3 regions of the Mycolicibacterium fortuitum subsp. fortuitum genome follow, and region 2 is predicted to be linked to each of the others. Evidence: riboswitches for the same ligand, from Rfam matches in the RefSeq annotation. Region 2 holds a riboswitch; each other region holds the start of a gene.
What was found. A riboswitch is a leader RNA that binds a small molecule or an ion and turns the genes downstream of it on or off. The one in region 2 is predicted to bind cobalamin.
Positions count from the first base shown of each region.

Region 1 (5,968 bases), 2.6 Mb from region 2:
CGCCCGAACCATCGCCGAACGCCACGTCCTTGAGGCCGGGCGCTCGTTGGCGGCCTGGCTCGACTCCCAGGCCGCCACGAGCTGAGCCGCTATGCCCCGCGAACCTCAGCGGCCGCAGCCACCAGGTGCTTGAGCGACTCCGTCACCTCAGCGGTGGTGCGGGTCTTCAAGCCACAGTCCGGATTGACCCAGAGCCGTTCGGCCGGAACAGCTCTGAGTGCCTCGCGCAACGACATGGCAATCTCTTCTACGCCGGGGATCCTTGGCGAGTGGATGTCGTACACGCCCGGCCCGACGCTGTTGGAGAACCCGACAGCGTTGAGATCGCCGAGCACCTCCATGTGTGACCGAGCCGCTTCGATCGAGGTCACGTCCGCGTCGAGGTCCGCGATTGCGCCGATGACCTCACCGAACTCCGAGTAACACAGATGAGTGTGGATCTGTGTTGAATCGTCCACTCCGGAAGTGGACAACCGGAACGCGTCCACCGCCCAGTTCAGGTACGCCTCTTTGTCTTTCGATCGCAACGGCAGCAACTCTCGCAGTGCCGGCTCGTCAACCTGAATGATCGCGATGCCCGCCGATTGCAGGTCGACGGTCTCGTCACGAATCGCCAGCGCCACCTGTGCAGCCGTGTCGGCCAACGGCTGGTCGTCCCGGACGAACGACCAGGCCAGGATGGTGACCGGACCGGTGAGCATGCCTTTGACCGGCTTATCTGTGAGTGATTGTGCGTAGGTGATCCACTCTACGGTCATCGGCTTCGGCCGAGCCACGTCTCCGTACAGGATCGGCGGTCGCACGCACCGGCTGCCGTACGACTGCACCCAGCCGTTCTGGGTGGCGAAGAACCCGTCGAGCTGCTCGGCGAAATACTGCACCATGTCGTTGCGCTCGGGCTCACCGTGCACCAACACGTCCAGGCCCAGCTGCTCCTGCAGCTTGATGACATCGGCGATCTCGGCCTTCATCCGGCGCTCGTACTCCGCGACGTCGATCTTGCCGGCCCTGAGATCGGCGCGGGCAATACGTATGGCCGATGTCTGCGGGTAGGACCCGATGGTGGTGGTGGGCAGGGCAGGCAGCTTCAGCCGGTCCTGCTGGGCGGCGCGACGCCGATCGGCCGGTCCACGGTTGGCGCCCGAGGCGGCAATCGCCGAGATCCTGTTTCGGATTTGGTTATTGTTGAGGCGCGGATCGGATTTGCGTGACTCGATGGCCGCATTGGACGCGCCGATCTCTGCCGAGATGGCCTCACCGCCGTCCTCGAGACCACGAGCCAGCGCCACTACCTCGGTGACCTTCTCGAAGCCAAAGGCCAACCAGCAACGCAGCGCGGCGTCCAGGTCGTCCTCAGTATCGAGGGTGTAGGGCACGTGCAATGTCGAACAGGAGGTCGATACCGCCACCGACCTGGCACCGGCCAGGAGCGTGGACAAAGTCCCCAGCGCATCCTCCAAATCGGTGCGCCAGATATTGCGCCCGTCGACCACGCCCGCCACCAGGAGCTTGTCCGCCAGCTCGGGCACTGCGGCCAGGGCGGCACCGGTTCCGGCAACCAGATCGACACCGATGGCCTCGACCGGCGTACGGGCCAGCGCGGGCAGCGCGTCATCCAGCTCACCGAAGTAGGTTGCGACGAAGATGGAAGGACGCCTGGCCAATCCACCCAGACGGGTGTAGGTCCGTTCGGCGAGTTCGGCCGCGTTGTCGAGGATGTCGGTCACCAGGACGGGTTCGTCGATCTGCAGCCAACCGACCCCCTTCTCGGCGAGCACGTCGAGTAGTTCGGCGTACACGGCGACGAGGTCGTCGAGCTGGCCGATGGGCGCGTCAGCTCCCTCTACTGCCTTGGACAGCGCCAGGAACGTGAGCGGGCCGACGATCACCGGCCGCGCCGGGATCCCCTGTGCACGTGCTTCTTCCAACTCACCCAGCACCTTGGCCGGGTTGAGAGCAAAGGTGGTGTCTGGGGCGATCTCGGGCACGATGTAGTGGTAGTTGGTGTCGAACCACTTGGTCATCTCAAGCGGCGGTATCTCGTCGTTGCCACGGGCCGCGGCAAAGTAGCGGTCCAAGTCGTCGGCGATGCCGTCCACCCGCGACGGGAGCGCACCGACCAGTACTGCGGTGTCGAGCACCTGGTCGTAGTAGGAGAACGTGTTGACCGGGACTGAGTCCAGCCCCGCCGCGACGAGCGACGACCAGGTGTCGCGACGCAATGTGGCCGCCACGGCCTCAAGTTCGTCGCGGCCGATCCGGCCCGCCCAGTACTTCTCGACTGCACGCTTGAGCTCTCGGTTGGGTCCGATCCGGGGCGAGCCGAGAATGGTGGCGGTGAAAGGTCTTGCGGTTGTGCTCATGACGAGGTCCTTCAACGTACGAAGAGGATGGCCACCGCCAGGAGACAACAAACCGAACCCGGGCCACCCCGCCACGGGTGAACCGTCTTCGGCCACTGCCCATTCCGCGAGGCGATGAACCACCGGACGCGGCGCGCCCGGTACGGCTGGCAGGTCTTCGGACTCACAGGCACGCACGCGAACCGTGCTCCTACTGGCCGTCGCTTCCCAGCCGCAGTTTCCTGCGGGCCAGTGCTGATGACGGCGGTCGTTCCTGCATACCGCTGCGGGACAGTCCCGGATTCCCACCGGGTTCCCTCTCACGTCGCATCTCAATCAGCCTGCGACGTTCGATGGCGGCACCGCATCTACTGCGGCACCGACAAACCAGCTGCGCAGCTCAGCCTACCCGGTGCTGACCAGGGTCTAGCGAGGCATCGCGGCTTTGATCTCGTCCACCACGTCGGCGGCCTGGGTCACCGACGCACCCGCCGGTTTACACGCCTGGACGTCCATGACGAGATTGGCTGCCACGGCCAGCGCACGTTGGCACGCGCGGATTTGATCACCGTTGACACGGGTGAACGGGAGGGTGAGTTCGTCGTCGGTCTTGGTGAGCTCACCGCTCTTCCACTTGGGCAGCGGTTCACCGTTGAGCGTGATGTTCACCTTGTGGTCGGTGCACTTCGACCAGCGCTCCGCAGACTGGCCGAGAAACTCTCGGGCGTCCTGCGCTGTCGGGAAGATCACCACCGACTGCACCACCAGGTTGTCCCAGTCATCGTTGTCCGGAGCGCGCAGCAGCACCTGGCGCATGGCAGTCCAGCGGTCCCCGTAGATGGCGGACTCGTTCACCTGCCAGGCGCCGAGGCAATTCAGATTCGGCAACAGATTGCGGTGATCGCTCATCTCGGTGACCGGGGGGTGTGCCACCATTCCGTCGGTCCCCATCACGGCGTTGATCTCGTCGGGGCTGAGCAGCAACCCCTCGAGCGCTGACTTGGGCACATCCTTCGGCGGCCCCTGCGCCTTGTCGGCGTCGTCGGCGCAACTGGTTGCCAGCAGCACGAGCATCACCAGCGAAATCGCAAGCCGGATCACGGTATTCCTTTACTGACGGCACGGTTCACCGCGCACATGGCTGGGTCGAACTGATCAGGGCAATGCGATCGAGATGCCGTTCAGGCGTGGGTGCCTGCCGCCGCGCAAGCCATCTGCGCGTTGGTGGCATCGTTGTTGAGCTGGGTGGCCGTGTCATTGAGCGATTGGCCGCCGCTGCGTAGCCCCATCTTGAGGAGCAGCTTGGTCGCGCCGAAGGACCAGGACCGCATCGGGTTGGCGATGTCCGGCGAAAGGCCAGGTGTGCCAGCAGCATTCAGTGCCGATGCGGCCGCCTCGCGCAGCGCGGTACGGCCGCTGGTGTTGGTCGTGCTGATGGTCGGGTCTCCGTAGTCCGGGCGCTCCACCCCTTCGATCGAGTCAGCGAAATCACCGTAGAAGGTCGATGCCGAATCGAGTGCGTTGGCGAACGTCGAGCAGGCTGTGACCGCAGGCGCTCCGGGGTCGTCCGTGCTGGCCACCGGCACAGGTACCGGACCTGCGGCCGGCGCTACCGCCGCAACCGGGGGAAGTTGTGGCGCTACCGGCCCCGGCGCGCCGGCCTCATCACCCGGTTCGGCGGTGGCGCATGGCATGGCGGCGAACCCGATACCGAAGACGACGAGAAGCGCCGCAATTCCGTGCTCGTACACCTGAGTCGACTTCAACGATTCCTCCGTCAGTCGGTAGCAGTTCGGGCGCAGGGCGCCCACATCGACCTCCGCGCCTCGTCGCGCGTCCGCCTTACCCCCGAATCACCACACGGTCGAGGTTCCACATGTCCAAAAGGTGAACACCCGGCCAACCCGCTCCCCCTAACGGTCGTCCATTGTGTGCCGACTGCGGCGTCCGATACCTCATATATGTAATGCGCTGCGGCGCAGAGCATTTCCCAGCCACTTCACAGTTTCGACGATTCCAGCTGGACGGTAATGCGGCGGCGACTGTTGGGTCGTTGTTCACCGAATCGAAACGCAACCGGTTAATGATTCGTCGCGACAGATTCCTTGGAACCGTTGGGTTCTGGCGACCATGGTGCGTCGCAGAACGGCCCGGTCCAAAACCACGAGAGGCGCTAGTTCACGCATGTTCAGTCGTTTTGCCCCCCTGGCTGCAGTCTGCATGTTGGCCCCTGTAGCGATTGCGCCCCTTGCATCAGCAGATCCCCCGCCGCCGCCGGACCCCGCCGCCCCCGCCGCGGCCGCCGCGCCGGCTCCGCCCCCACCGGACACCGGCGCGGTACCGTCCTCGCCCCCGGGAGTCTTGGACACCCCTGACGGTTGGCACGTGACCGTCGCCGGTTCCAACGAGACCCTGTTGCCGGTGGCACCGCTGACCACCGCGATATCGTCACGTGAATACCTGGTCGGTGGGACGTTCACCGGAAAGGTCTCGGGTGGCGGCAAGACCAAGCTCACCGGCGGCACGCTTGAGGCCGGCGCCCAGATCGGCTGCGGCATCATCAGCGACGAGACCGAGATCAACCCGGGCATCAGCTTCAGCCCGGGAATCAAGATTCCGTTCACCGGGTCCGCGGGCGACGCCAGCCTCGGTACCGGAATCAGCTTGCAGGGCAAGGTGTACCTGAAGCCGGGCACGGTCACCATCGTCCCGATCGACAAGAAGTCGTTCAAGGGCACAGGTACCCGCGTCACCATCACGGGCGTCCGTATCAAGTTCGATCAGTGCGCCGGTCAGTCGTTCATCCGCACCTACGCGACCCTGACCAGCTCCACGGACAACACCGACGACGTCATCACCTACCTCGGCGTCACCAAGGCCGTCTGACCCCGGCCCGGATACCACACCGACCATGACCCGCCCTGAGCACCGCGCTGATCCCTCGGACTCAAAACCCATGAGAGGCACAAGTTCCCGCATGTTGAATCGTTTCGCCACCTTGGCTGCTGTCTGCCTGCTGGCCCCGGTTGCGTTGGCGCCCCTCGCGTCGGCGGACCCCCCGCCTCCGCCGCCGGACCCCGCCGCACCGGCCGTTGACGCCGGACCCCCGCCGGACAACGGACTCGTCGCTTCCGCTGAACCGGGCGTCGTCAAGACCCCGGACGGCTGGACGCTCACCGTTTCCGCCAAGGACGAAAGCCAGCTGCCGGTCGCACCGCTGACCACCGCTGCGTCCTCGCGTGAGTACCTGGTGGGAGCCACCTTCACGGGCACCGTCACCGGCAGCGGGTCCACCACGCTGAACGGCGGAACGCTGGACACCGGTTATCAGATCGGCTGCGGCATCGAACTCGGACAGGTCCGCCTCATCGGATCGATCGGCCTGAGCACATCGGGCTCCACGCTCGCCGGCATCATCCCCACCGGCGTGAGCATGCCGATCTCGGGCACCATCGAGATCCACGCCAAGCCCGGCACCGTCACCAACGTCTCGGTGAACAAGAAGTCGTTCAAGGCCGCGCCCGTGCGCGTCACCGTGAAAGACGTCCACATCAAGATCGACGGCTGCGTCGGCCAGTCATTCCTGCGGTCGTACGCCACTCTGACCAGCTCCACCACCGACACCG
Region 1 is NZ_AP025518.1:4,238,619-4,244,586, forward strand. Features, by position in the region: gene MFTT_RS20350 (GntR family transcriptional regulator) at 1-85, shown strand, start outside; gene metE (5-methyltetrahydropteroyltriglutamate--homocysteine S-methyltransferase) at 90-2,363, opposite strand; cobalamin riboswitch at 2,495-2,715, opposite strand; gene MFTT_RS20360 (sensor domain-containing protein) at 2,769-3,443, opposite strand; gene MFTT_RS20365 (Rv2240c family protein) at 3,524-4,108, opposite strand; gene MFTT_RS20370 (MspA family porin) at 4,527-5,228, shown strand; gene MFTT_RS20375 (MspA family porin) at 5,320-5,968, shown strand, end outside.
Region 1: it holds a riboswitch for cobalamin, as region 2 does, so the genes downstream of both, metE (5-methyltetrahydropteroyltriglutamate--homocysteine S-methyltransferase) here and MFTT_RS30975 (PPE family protein) in region 2, are expected to answer to the same signal.

Region 2 (5,968 bases):
GGCAAATCCACCCTGATCCGGACCCTGGCCGGGCTGCAGCCGGCGCTCGGGGGCCAGGTGCTGCTCGACGGGACCGACCTGACCAAGCTGCCTCGTGACGAACTGGCCCGACGGGTCGGCGTGGTCCTCACCGAACGGATCGACCCGGGCTTGCTGTCGGCGCGGGAACTGGTGGGGCTGGGCCGAATTCCGCACCTGGGCCTGGCCGCCCGGCTGGGTCGCGCCGACGAGGAGATCGTGGACTGGGCACTGGCAGCCACCGGCGCCGGGCACCTGGCGTCGCGGTCGGCCGCGGAACTGTCCGACGGCGAGTGCCAGCGGGTGCTGACCGCGCGTGCGCTGGCCCAACAACCCGGCCTGCTGATCCTCGACGAGCCGACCGCATTCCTGGATGTGTCCGCGCGGGCCGCGCTGTTCGGACTGCTGCGCAAGCTGGCCCGTGACCAGCAGCTGGCGGTGGTGCTGAGCACCCACGACCTGGAACTGGCATTGCGGGTCGCCGACCGGGTGTGGCTGATGGATCGGTCGGGCACCCTCACCGACACCATCGGCGAGGAGCTCATGGTGTCCGGGCGCATCTCGGCGATGTTCGGCAACGACACGCTGCACTTCGACCCGGCCAGCGGCATGTTCACCATCGTCGACGACGGCGACCATCGCACCGCTCGCATCGAAGCCGCTGAACCCTTGCGTTCGGCAGTGACGCGCGTGCTGTCCCGGGAGGGCTGGCGGGACGGAGACAGCGCCGAGATCATCCTCACCGCAACCGATGTCGACACCATTGCCGTGCGCACCATGGCCGGTGCCGAGATAGTGGCACTGCGTGACCTGCCGCAGCTGCTGCGGAGCGTGCCCGCCGGCTCGCACCGCTGCGTGCAGGCCGACCAGGTGGCGTCGGCGCTGGCGCAACTATCCACGGTCAGTTCCTATTTCGCGGTGTCCACCGGGCAGATCCCGGACGGCGACTGGCGCCCGGTCGCCCAGCTGTACACCGACGAGCAGCTGCTGGCCGGCGTGGTCGAGCGGGTCCGGGAGCGCATCGGGGCACCGGATCTGCGCGTCGCGGTGTCGACGTTCTACCTAGGTTTCGCCGCCCGGCTGTGGTCGATCGGTCTGGGCGGGCTCGCCGAACACGGCCTGCTGGTGGACCTGCATCGTGATCAGCTCTGGTTCAGCGAATCCGGCGGCTCGGTGCGCTTGCACCTGCGCCATCCCATCGCCTGGCGGGCAGCCGGTTCCGAACGACTGCTGGTCGACATGGTCTTGCGTGATCACCTGACACCGCTGGCCGCCGCGGTCCGACGGCTCGGCCCGATATCGCAGCGGCTGCTGCTCGGCAATGCCGCCTCCGCGCTCCTGGGCGCCGCCCGTGCGCTGAGCCGGCATCGCGGCGGTGAACTCGCGGCCGAGCCGGGCTGGATTCTCGCACGCGGCCTGTTCGACGACGAACGGCTGAGCGGCACAATATCTTTCAATGGATCGAGCACCGATTATCGGCGCACCAGTTGCTGCCTGTTCTATCGCACGCCCGACGCCGGGTTGTGCGGTGATTGCACGCTGACCCACAAACCCGAGACCGATTCACGTTTGGAGAAGGGATCCACATGACTGACACCACCGCTGAGATCGTCGCCGATCCGCCGATCGTCGACACCGAAGACCGTGGCCGCGAACAGGTGTGGCCGTTGCCCACCGATCAGGACAGCCTGCTGGATCTGCTGCACCTGTGCTTCGACGAGTACTGGGACGAGATCTGGTTCGGGATCATCATGCAGGGTGCCGCCTGGGAAGTGGCCGCGCCCAACGCACCACGCAAGATCGCGATGCTCGACGGTTATGCCACCATCGATTTCGGTCGCTGGCACTTCCACCTGTGCATCGGCAAGCACCGCGCCAGCGGCCGCGAGCTGGGCCAGATCCGCCGCTGCAGCCGCGCCGAGCTGTACCGCTCGATCGGCAAGGAAGGCAACCCGATGTCGTGGGGGGTGCGGCTCTACAACGGGCGCGACGAGCAGATGATGACGGTGATGCTGCCCAACCCGTTCCTCACCAACGACCAGCAGATCCGCGACGAGCCCGAGTGGGGCCAGCTGGAACTGTGGGACAAGCTGCGCGACAAGTACCTCGGGCTGGGCCCAGACCCGTTGGACCGCAGCGGAAAACAGATCCGCTGCGGGGGCTGATCACCGCTTAGCCGTTGTCCCCGTCGGCCGGCCAGGTGTTCGGAAGCATTGGACTGACAGCGCCACCGCCGAACTCGTCCCCGGCCAGCTTGGCAAGCCCGGCCGGTGGCGCGGTGCCCTCGCGCGGGGCGGAACCGGCGAAGCCGAGGCTTCCGGCGCCGCGGTCCGAGGGCATGGCCACCGGATCGGGCGCCAGGTCCTGATCCAGGTACATGTACTTGTGCCCGCGCCCGTGCATCCCGACTTTCTCCCGGCGCCGGCGATGACGCGGTGCCGCAGCATCTTCCTCAGGCTCGGCCACATCAGCTTCGTCGGCGGCCGGCTTGGAGGCCGCCTTCTTGCGGGTTCTGCTCCCCGCCGCGCGACGGGCACCCATGTCCAAGCCGCCGACCATGTACCCGTAGGCGGGCATGGACACCGAAGGTGGGCCAGCCGGCGTCGGCGGCGGGGCAGGCGGCGGTGCGGGAGCTGGGGTAGGCGTCGGCGTCGGCGGCGGGGCCGGCGTGGGGGCCGGGGCAGGGGCCGGTGCAGAAGGCGACGGCTGAGCCATTGTCAGGCCGGCTGACGGCGGCGCGGGCGAAGGCGGCGGCACCACGGCCTCCGTCGTCGCATGGTGCGCCAGCGCCCCGACTCCCAGGCCGCCGACCACTCCGACCGGGGCCAGCGCGGTCGTGGCGGCCAGCGCCGGCAGCAACACGGGGAGCAACGCCGTCTGGGTGATCGTGTAGTTGAGCAACTGGATGGTGTTGCCGATCGTGGACCCGATGATCTCCACCATCACCAGGGGGATGACCACACCCAGGGCCTGGGGATTGAACAGCGCGGTGTACAGGACCGCGATCAGGTCGTCGATGATCACCTTGCTGGTGAACACGATATAGGACACCGGGTCCAGTGGCACCGAGAAGATATAGGCCAGGGTGGCGGGGTTGAGATAGCTCAACGGGTTGCCGGTCCAACCCAGCCACGACCCTGGCACCCCGATTGGTGGCAGCAGATTCGATCCGTTCTGCAGCCCGGCGAAGAAATCGGCCAGCGGATCCGGGATACCGGTGTAGCCGATCTTGTTGAAGAACTCCTGCAGCTCGACGTAGAGCGGATACTGGCTGCTGTCGGGATAAGGCGCTTGGGGGACAAAGCCTTCGAGCCACTTGGCGAAGTCGGTGAACCACTGCGGGGCCTCCGGCGCGGTTTCCGGGGCCGAGTCCGCACTGTCCAGCGTCTTGAGCATCGCGGGCTCTACCTTGAGCATCGGGGGCGCCGCCTCGAGCTGTGGCACCGAGGTCACCGAGGCGTCCGCCGTCGCCTCGTAGGTGGTCATCACCGCGGCGGCCTGTGCCCACATCCGCGCATAGTTGGCCTCGTTCAGCGCTATCGGAATGGTGTTGACACCAAAGAAATTCGTGCCCACCAGCACCGCGTGTGCGGCGTGGTTGGCGGCCAGCTCAGCCATGGTCGGCATGGCCGCCAGGGCGCTGGCATAGGCCCCGGCGGCGGTCTGCAGCGCGGCGGCCGTCGACGTGGCCTGGGCTTCGGCGCGTCGTAGCCACGCCAGATAGGGGCCGTTGGCGGCCACGTACGCCTCCGCGGATGGGCCCATCCAGATCTCGGACTGGACTGCGCCCAGTACTGCGGTCAGCTCTTCGGCGATGGAGTTGTAGTCCGCCGCCAATGTGGACCACGCTGCGGCGGAGGCCAGCAATGAGCCGGCGCCGGGGCCGGCGGACAACAAGGACGAATGGACCTCAGGCGGCGACGCCGCCCAGACCGGGGCAGGCAAGGGGACCAGCTCTCTTCGGGGTACACCGCCCCGCGTCGAAGGATGCGACGATGTGAGTGTCCTGACTCTCGGATCAACGCTCGCCTCGCCTTCCAGCTCTGTTGAGAGCCGTGGCTGTTGAGGGTCGCTCCCCGATCACAGTGGCGGGACCGTGCCGGATTTACACCGGCTTCCTGCACCATCGTTGCCGTACCGGGGCATTGTCGCATGTCACTGGAAGATGCAATAGCTGACGCGCGCGTCGCCCGATCGCCCAACCGATCTGCCTTTGGAACGTTGTTGCGGGAGTTGACCTCCGGCCATGCCCGCCAACTTGAGTCGCTCATTGGGTGAACACCTGAGGCAACCGTGCCGACCAGCACACCCCGCTGGCGGGGACGTCACGGTGCGCCACGACGTCCTGTACGCGGGCGCGCGCCCGACCGGCCAGTGGCCATCGGGCCCGAACCCGCCTGACTCAGCGTCCCGGTAGCCGAAGTCGGTTCGCTTCCTCGACGCTGAATCAGTCCTGCGCGATCAGTCCTGCGCGTCGGCCTTGTCAGCATTCCGGTTGAGCATGGCCGCCACGTCGATGCCCGAGGCCTTGAGCGACTCCAGGATGTTGGCCACCGCGAGCGGGCTGATGCCGAGCAGGCTCCCGACCGCGCCCTGGGTGTCGCCAGACCCGCCGATGATCGACAGCCGGTCGATCTCGGCCAGCGGTGCGGCCGCCGCCTCGGTCGCCTTGACCACCGAGGCGAGCACGTCGGGAAGCATCAGCAGGCGCGCAGCCTCGGCCGTGTAGCCGTTGAGCGCCGCGGCGATCTCCTTCTTACCGTTGGCCTCGGCCAGCAGTTTGGCTTCGATACCGGCGGCCTCGGCCTGTTGCTCGACCCGCAGGGCGTCGGCCAGTTCCTTCTTACCGGCGGCCTCGGCGACGAGCTTGGCCTGCAGGCTGTCGGCCTCGGCCTGCTTCTCCACCCGAAGGGCGTCGGCGGCCGCCTTGCGGGCGTCGGCCTCGGCCTGACCCTTGCGCCGCTCGGTCTCGGCTGCGGCCTCGGCGGCCAGGATCGTGGACTGGCGCTGGCCTTCGGCGATCGCGATGTCGGCCTGTCGCTTCGCCTCGGCAGGTGCGATCACGTCGGCCTGCAGGGCAGCCTGGGCCTGTTCGGCGCGGCGCTGCTCCACCTCGATGCGGGCCTGCACCCGGGCCGCCTCGGCCTGCTCCGTGGCAATGCCGACGTCCTTCTGGGCGCGGGCGTTGGCCAGCGGTCCGGCCTGGTCGGCCTGGGCGTTCTCGGCCTCGGTCTGCGCGCGCAGCCGGGCCAGCTCGACGTCGCGCTTCTGGTTGGCGGTGGCGATCGCGGTGTCGGCCTCGGCCTGCGCGATGGACCCCTCCTGGCGGGCCTTGGCCGACTGGATCTGGGCGTCGCGCTCGGCCTCGGCGGTGCCGACCGTGGCGTCCCGCTTGACCTCGGCGATGCGGCGCTGGCCGAGCGACTTCAGGTAGTCGTTGGCGTCGGAGATGCCGGCGATCTTGAGGACGTCGACCTCCATGCCGATCCGGGCCAGGTCACCGCCGGCCTCCTCGACCACGCTGCGGGCCAGGCTGTCGCGGTTGGAGTTGAGGTCCTCCACGGTCATGGTCGCGGTGATGCCGCGCAGGCTGCCGGCCAGGATCTCGTTGATCTGACGCTGCAACTCGTTGAGGTCGGAGGTCAGGAAGCGCTGCACCGCGGTCTGCACGGCCTCGTCGGCCGAACCGATGCGCACCAGTCCGACGGCCTCGACGTTGACCGGCACACCGTTGTTGGACAGCGCGTTCTGCAGGTTGATGCTGACGTTGAACGGTTCCAGGCTCATGATGTCCACCCGCTCGATGCCGGGCATCCGGAACCGGGCGCCGCCGCGGACCACCTTGGGGGTGCCGCGTCCGGTGAACACGGCCACCTCGTTGGGCGGCACCTTGATGTAGTTCTTCACGTAGACCAGCGGCAGGACCACCAGGATCAGGATCGCGGCGATG
Region 2 is NZ_AP025518.1:1,617,181-1,623,148, forward strand. Features, by position in the region: gene MFTT_RS07755 (ATP-binding cassette domain-containing protein) at 1-1,608, shown strand, start outside; gene MFTT_RS07760 (DUF7676 family protein) at 1,605-2,183, shown strand; gene MFTT_RS30975 (PPE family protein) at 2,191-3,963, opposite strand; cobalamin riboswitch at 3,998-4,181, opposite strand; gene MFTT_RS07775 (flotillin family protein) at 4,480-5,968, opposite strand, start outside.

Region 3 (5,968 bases), 2.3 Mb from region 2:
ATCGACCACCGACTCGCCGCCGTGTGGTGCCCGGGTCGGGTCGGTGAGCCAGATCGCCAGGTCCGCGGGCCGGACACCGCTCAGTACCGTCCCGCGCCAGCTCCCGAAGTCCAGGTCGGCCAGTCGGGGTTCGACCGCCGCCGACAAACCCAGCAGTTCGGCGGTCTGCCGCACCCGTTTCTCGGGCCCGCAGTAAGCCGCGTCGACGACACCGAGCTCGACGGTCGAATTGGCCTGCCGATGGCCCAACTGGTTCAGCGGTTCGTCGTTGGGGAATCGTCCGGCCGCCATGGCGTCGGTCATGGCATGCGACACCAAGGTCAGCCGGACGACCTCACTCACGCTGGGAGAGACTCCCGTTTACCCTCAAGCACCTTCGACGCCAGGGCCCCGAACACCAGCCCGATGGTCGCCCAGATCACCACCTGCGTCCCCAGCGAGTACAGCCGGAATTCATAGAGGTCGTCGCCGGGGAACGCCGACGGGGTCTCATGGATGCCCGGAAGGATCAGGAAGACCACCGCCATGGACACCACGTAGTCCGCGACACCGATCAGGCAGGCGTTCCACACGCCGAACTTCGGCGTGAGCCGGCGCGTCAGCAGGATCGAACCGACGAACAGAGCCGCCGACAACGCGACCAACAGCAGGTACAGCAGAGTGCGCTGCTTGATCGTCTCGTCGAGGCTCACCGCCGGCGGGTTGGGCGGATATTTGAGCGCCGGGACGATCCACAACGACACCAGCATGCCGCCCGCGGTCAGTGCCGCCAGTGCCCGTGCGGTGAGGTTGATCCGCCCGTACACCACGCAGAACACGACAGCCAGCAGCGCGCCCATCGCGACGCTGAAGATCAGCACACCCAGGCCCATGCCGATGTTCGACTGGACACCGCGGGTGAACACCTCGGCGCTCTCTTCGCCGCCGTGGGAATGGCCGCCGTGAGAATGACCGGCCGCCTCATGCGCCGCACCGACGCCGTTCTCGAAGTCGATGGCTCGGCCGATGACCGGTTCGATGAACAGCTTCGCCCAGATGAACGCGAGCACGCCTGCCAGGGCGCCGGCCAGAATGCCGCGCCCGATGAGTTGTCTTTCCATTTGTTCGGTTTCTCCGCTGCGTCAGTGGCAGGGGAAACCGAGCAGGTGGCGGGCGTCGTGCACGAACTCGTGCACGTAGGTGTTGTTGCCGAACACCGACGTCGCACCCTGATCCATGCCGACGAAGTAGAGGGCCAGCAGCGCCAGGAACGCCGTCAGGGTCAGCCAGAGCACCGCCTTGGTGGCTGACAGGTCGATCGGCCGTGCGTGGCTCTTGGTCGCTTCGGTGAAAGTCATCTACTGGTCCTTCCCGGGAATTCGCGTCCCAGTCCGTGTCATGACAGGTCAGGGTCTGACTTTTAACAGTGGCGCGGCCGTCCTGGATTCTCACCAGGTTCCTTTGCCTGTCGATTACAGCAGCATCGTAACTATCGGCGCAGGAGAACTTCCCATCGGCAGGCATGAAAAATGCCCCCGCCATTTCGGCGGGGGCATTTCTCGTGTCGAACCTTATTCCGCGGAGGCCGCGGCCTTGGCCAGATCCGGGCCGTCGGAACCAGCCGCCTTGGGCGCCCCGGAGAACGTGAACTTCGCGTCCTCGCCGGCGCCTTCGCCGTCCCAGCCCTCGACGTCGACCGTCACCAACTGGCCGGGGCCGAGCTCCTCGAAGAGGATCTTCTCGGACAGCTGGTCCTCGATCTCACGCTGGATGGTGCGGCGCAGCGGGCGGGCACCGAGCACCGGATCGAAGCCGCGCTTGGCCAGCAAGGCCTTGGCCTTGGGAGTGAGCTCCATGGCCATATCTTTACCGGCCAACTGGTTGCCGACCCGGCCGATCATCAGGTCGACCATCTGGATGATCTCGTCCTGCGTCAGCTGGTGGAACACGATGATGTCATCGATGCGGTTGAGGAACTCTGGCCGGAAGTGCTTCTTGAGCTCGTCGTTGACCTTCTGCTTCATCCGCTCGTAGTTGTTCTCCCCGCCGCCCTGGCTGAAGCCCAGCCCGACCGCCTTGGAGATGTCGGACGTGCCCAGGTTGGAGGTGAAGATCAGCACCGTGTTCTTGAAGTCGACCGTGCGGCCCTGGCCGTCGGTGAGACGACCGTCTTCCAGGACCTGCAACAGGCTGTTGTAGATCTCCTGGTGGGCCTTCTCGATCTCGTCGAACAGCACGACCGAGAACGGCTTGCGGCGCACCTTCTCGGTGAGCTGGCCGCCCTCTTCGTAGCCGACGTACCCCGGAGGGGCACCGAACAGCCGCGACGCGGTGAAGCGGTCGTGGAACTCGCCCATGTCGATCTGGATGAGCGCGTCGTCGTCGCCGAACAGGAAGTTGGCCAGCGCCTTGGACAGCTCGGTCTTACCGACACCGGACGGACCGGCGAAGATGAACGAACCGGACGGGCGCTTCGGGTCCTTCAGGCCGGCACGAGTGCGGCGGATGGCCTTTGAAACGGCCTTGACGGCGTCCTCCTGGCCGATGATCCGCTTGTGCAGCTCCTCTTCCATGCGCAGCAGACGCGTGGTCTCGGCCTCGGTGAGCTTGAACACGGGGATACCGGTCCAGTTGCCGAGCACCTCGGCGATCTGCTCGTCGTCGACCTCGGCGACCACGTCGAGATCCCCGGAGCGCCACTGCTTCTCCCGCTCACCGCGCTGGGCGACCAGCTGCTTCTCCCGGTCACGCAGGCTCGCGGCCTTCTCGAAGTCCTGCGCGTCGATCGCGGACTCCTTCTCCCGGCGCGCGTCGGCGATCTTCTCGTCGAACTCGCGCAGGTCTGGCGGAGCAGTCATCCGGCGGATGCGCATGCGGGCGCCGGCCTCGTCGATCAGGTCGATCGCCTTGTCCGGCAGGAACCGGTCGTTGATGTACCGGTCGGCCAGGGTGGCCGCGGCCACCAGCGCGCCGTCGGTGATCGAGACGCGGTGGTGCGCCTCGTAGCGGTCGCGCAGACCCTTGAGGATCTCGATGGTGTGCTCGACGGTCGGCTCACCCACCTGGACCGGCTGGAACCGGCGCTCCAGGGCGGCGTCCTTCTCGATGTACTTGCGGTACTCGTCGAGGGTGGTGGCACCGATGGTCTGCAGCTCGCCGCGAGCCAGCTTCGGTTTCAGGATCGAGGCCGCGTCGATGGCGCCCTCGGCGGCACCAGCGCCGACGAGTGTGTGCAGCTCGTCGATGAACAGGATGATGTCGCCGCGGGTGTTGATCTCTTTGAGGACCTTCTTCAGGCGCTCCTCGAAGTCACCGCGGTAGCGGCTGCCTGCGACCAGCGAACCGAGGTCCAGGGTGTAGAGCTGCTTGTCCTTGAGCGTCTCGGGGACCTCGCCGTGGACGATGGCCTGCGCCAGGCCCTCGACGACGGCGGTCTTACCGACGCCGGGCTCGCCGATCAGCACCGGGTTGTTCTTGGTGCGGCGGCTCAGCACCTGCATGACCCGCTCGATTTCCTTCTCACGGCCGATGACCGGATCGAGCTTGCCTTCCATGGCGGCGGCGGTCAGGTTCCGGCCGAACTGGTCCAGGACCAGCGAGGTGGACGGGTTGCCCGACTCACCCCCACGGCCCCCGGTGCCGGCCTCGGCGGCTTCCTTGCCCTGGTAACCGCTCAGCAGCTGAATCACCTGCTGGCGCACGCGCGTCAGCTCGGCGCCGAGCTTGACCAAGACCTGGGCCGCGACGCCCTCGCCCTCACGAATCAGGCCGAGCAGAATGTGCTCGGTCCCGATGTAGTTGTGGCCGAGCTGCAGCGCCTCACGCAGGGACAGCTCCAGCACCTTCTTGGCGCGCGGAGTGAAGGGGATGTGGCCGGACGGCGCCTGCTGCCCCTGGCCGATGATCTCCTCGACCTGGCTGCGCACGCCTTCCAGCGAGATGCCCAACGACTCCAGCGACTTGGCGGCTACGCCCTCGCCCTCGTGAATAAGACCCAACAGGATGTGCTCGGTCCCGATGTAGTTGTGGTTGAGCATCCGGGCTTCTTCTTGCGCCAGGACGACGACCCTGCGGGCACGGTCGGTAAATCTCTCAAACATCGGTGGTTACCTGCTCTCCATCGCTAGCGATACCCGCGTACGGCTTCGTTATATCGGTTTTCTCGTAGCCCGCACGCAGTACCTACCGTCCACTCTAATGGGCGGCTGTCCCGGGTGCGGAGGTTGGCGGTCCGTTCCACAGGGGGATGCACCCAGTTCGAGCTGTTCACATCTACTGCTGCAGATGAGCAACGCCCCCGGTCGGCGATTCGTTTCCGAAATCCACGTGTTCGGGGTTCGCCACTAGCGAAAAACTCCGGACCGGGAATTCTCACCGGTCCGGAGCTGGCAACTATCGGTTACGTTGCGGTCGTTTATGTTGCGGCGTGGAATGCGTCGATGACGTCGGCGGGGATCCGGCCACGGGTCGACACGTTGTGTCCGTTGCGTCGGGCCCATTCACGGATGGCGGCACTCTGCTCGCGGTCGATCGCCCCGCGGCCACGGGCCGGCCCCGCCGCCCGTCCGCGCCGACGGCCGCCGACCCGGCGCCCGGCCTCAACCCACTGCTTCAGGTCGTTACGGAGCTTGGCGGCATTTTTGGAGGAAAGGTCGATCTCGTAGGTGACGCCGTCGAGGCCAAATTCGACCGTCTCGTCGGCGGTGGCTTCACCGTCGAAATCGTCGACCAACGTGACGGTCACTTTCTTAGCCATTACCCCGCACCGAACCCTTCCGCTTACGCATTGGTGACTTACGCCTGAGTATCCTTCACCCGCGCACTAATGTGCCACAAAACACGCATATTTCCAACAGCGCATGGATCGCGCCAGTTCGGTTGCCGCGACCTCAGTTACTGTGACGGCGAACAATCGGGAACAAAACTGTCTCTCTAATAGACAACCCCGTCAACGCCATCAACAAGCGATCGATACCCATTCCGGTGCCGGTGGTCGGCGGCATCGCGTACTCCAATGCGGCAAGGAAATCGTCGTCGAGAACCATTGCCTCGTCATCTCCGGCGGCAGCCGCACGAGCCTGTGCCTCGAAGCGTTCCCGTTGGATTACCGGATCGACGAGTTCCGAATATCCCGTGGCGAGCTCGAATCTGCGTATGTAGAGGTCCCACTTCTCGGTCACACCCGGAATGCTGCGGTGAGCGCGGGTCAGCGGCGAGGTCTCGACCGGGAAGTCGCGGACGAACGTAGGGGCCCAGAGCTTCTCGCCGACGGCATGTTCCCAGAGTTCCTCGATCAATTTTCCGTGTCCGTAGCCACGGTCCCGCGGAATCTCGACCTCGAGTCGATCAGCAATACGCCACAAGTACTCCACCGAAGTCTCCGGCGTGATCTCCTCACCCAGAGCCTCGGACAACGAGGGATACATTTCCAATGTATCCCATTGCCCGTCGAGGTCGTAGATAGTGCCATCAGGCAATGGCACCTGACGGGTACCGATCGCCTCGTCGGCGACCTCTTGAATAAGTTCGCGTGTGACTATCGCGGAATCGTTGTAGTCGCCGTACGCCTGATATGTCTCCAACATCGAGAATTCCGGTGAGTGCGTCGAATCAACACCTTCGTTACGAAAGTTCCGATTCAACTCGAAAACCCGGTCAAAACCGCCGACGATGCAGCGCTTCAGGAACAGTTCCGGAGCGATACGCAGGTACAGATCCACATCGAGCGCATTCGAGTGGGTAATGAACGGCCGGGCCGCCGCTCCACCGGCCAGCGTCTGCAACATCGGCGTCTCGACCTCGAGGAAGCCCCGACGTTCCAGCGCCGAGCGAACCGCCCGCACGACCGCCACCCGCTGACGCGCGATGCTGCGCGCCTCCGGACGCACGATGAGATCCACGTAACGCTGACGAACGCGCGCTTCTTCGCTCATCTCCTTGTGAGCAACCGGAAGCGGACGCAGCGCCTTGGCCGCCATCTGCCACGAAT
Region 3 is NZ_AP025518.1:5,703,427-5,709,394, forward strand. Features, by position in the region: gene MFTT_RS27565 (histidine phosphatase family protein) at 1-342, opposite strand, end outside; gene MFTT_RS27570 (CbtA family protein) at 339-1,100, opposite strand; gene MFTT_RS27575 (CbtB domain-containing protein) at 1,122-1,337, opposite strand; cobalamin riboswitch at 1,318-1,439, opposite strand; gene clpC1 (ATP-dependent protease ATP-binding subunit ClpC) at 1,551-4,079, opposite strand; gene lsr2 (histone-like nucleoid-structuring protein Lsr2) at 4,394-4,735, opposite strand; gene lysS (lysine--tRNA ligase) at 4,869-5,968, opposite strand, start outside.
Region 3: it holds a riboswitch for cobalamin, as region 2 does, so the genes downstream of both, MFTT_RS27575 (CbtB domain-containing protein) here and MFTT_RS30975 (PPE family protein) in region 2, are expected to answer to the same signal.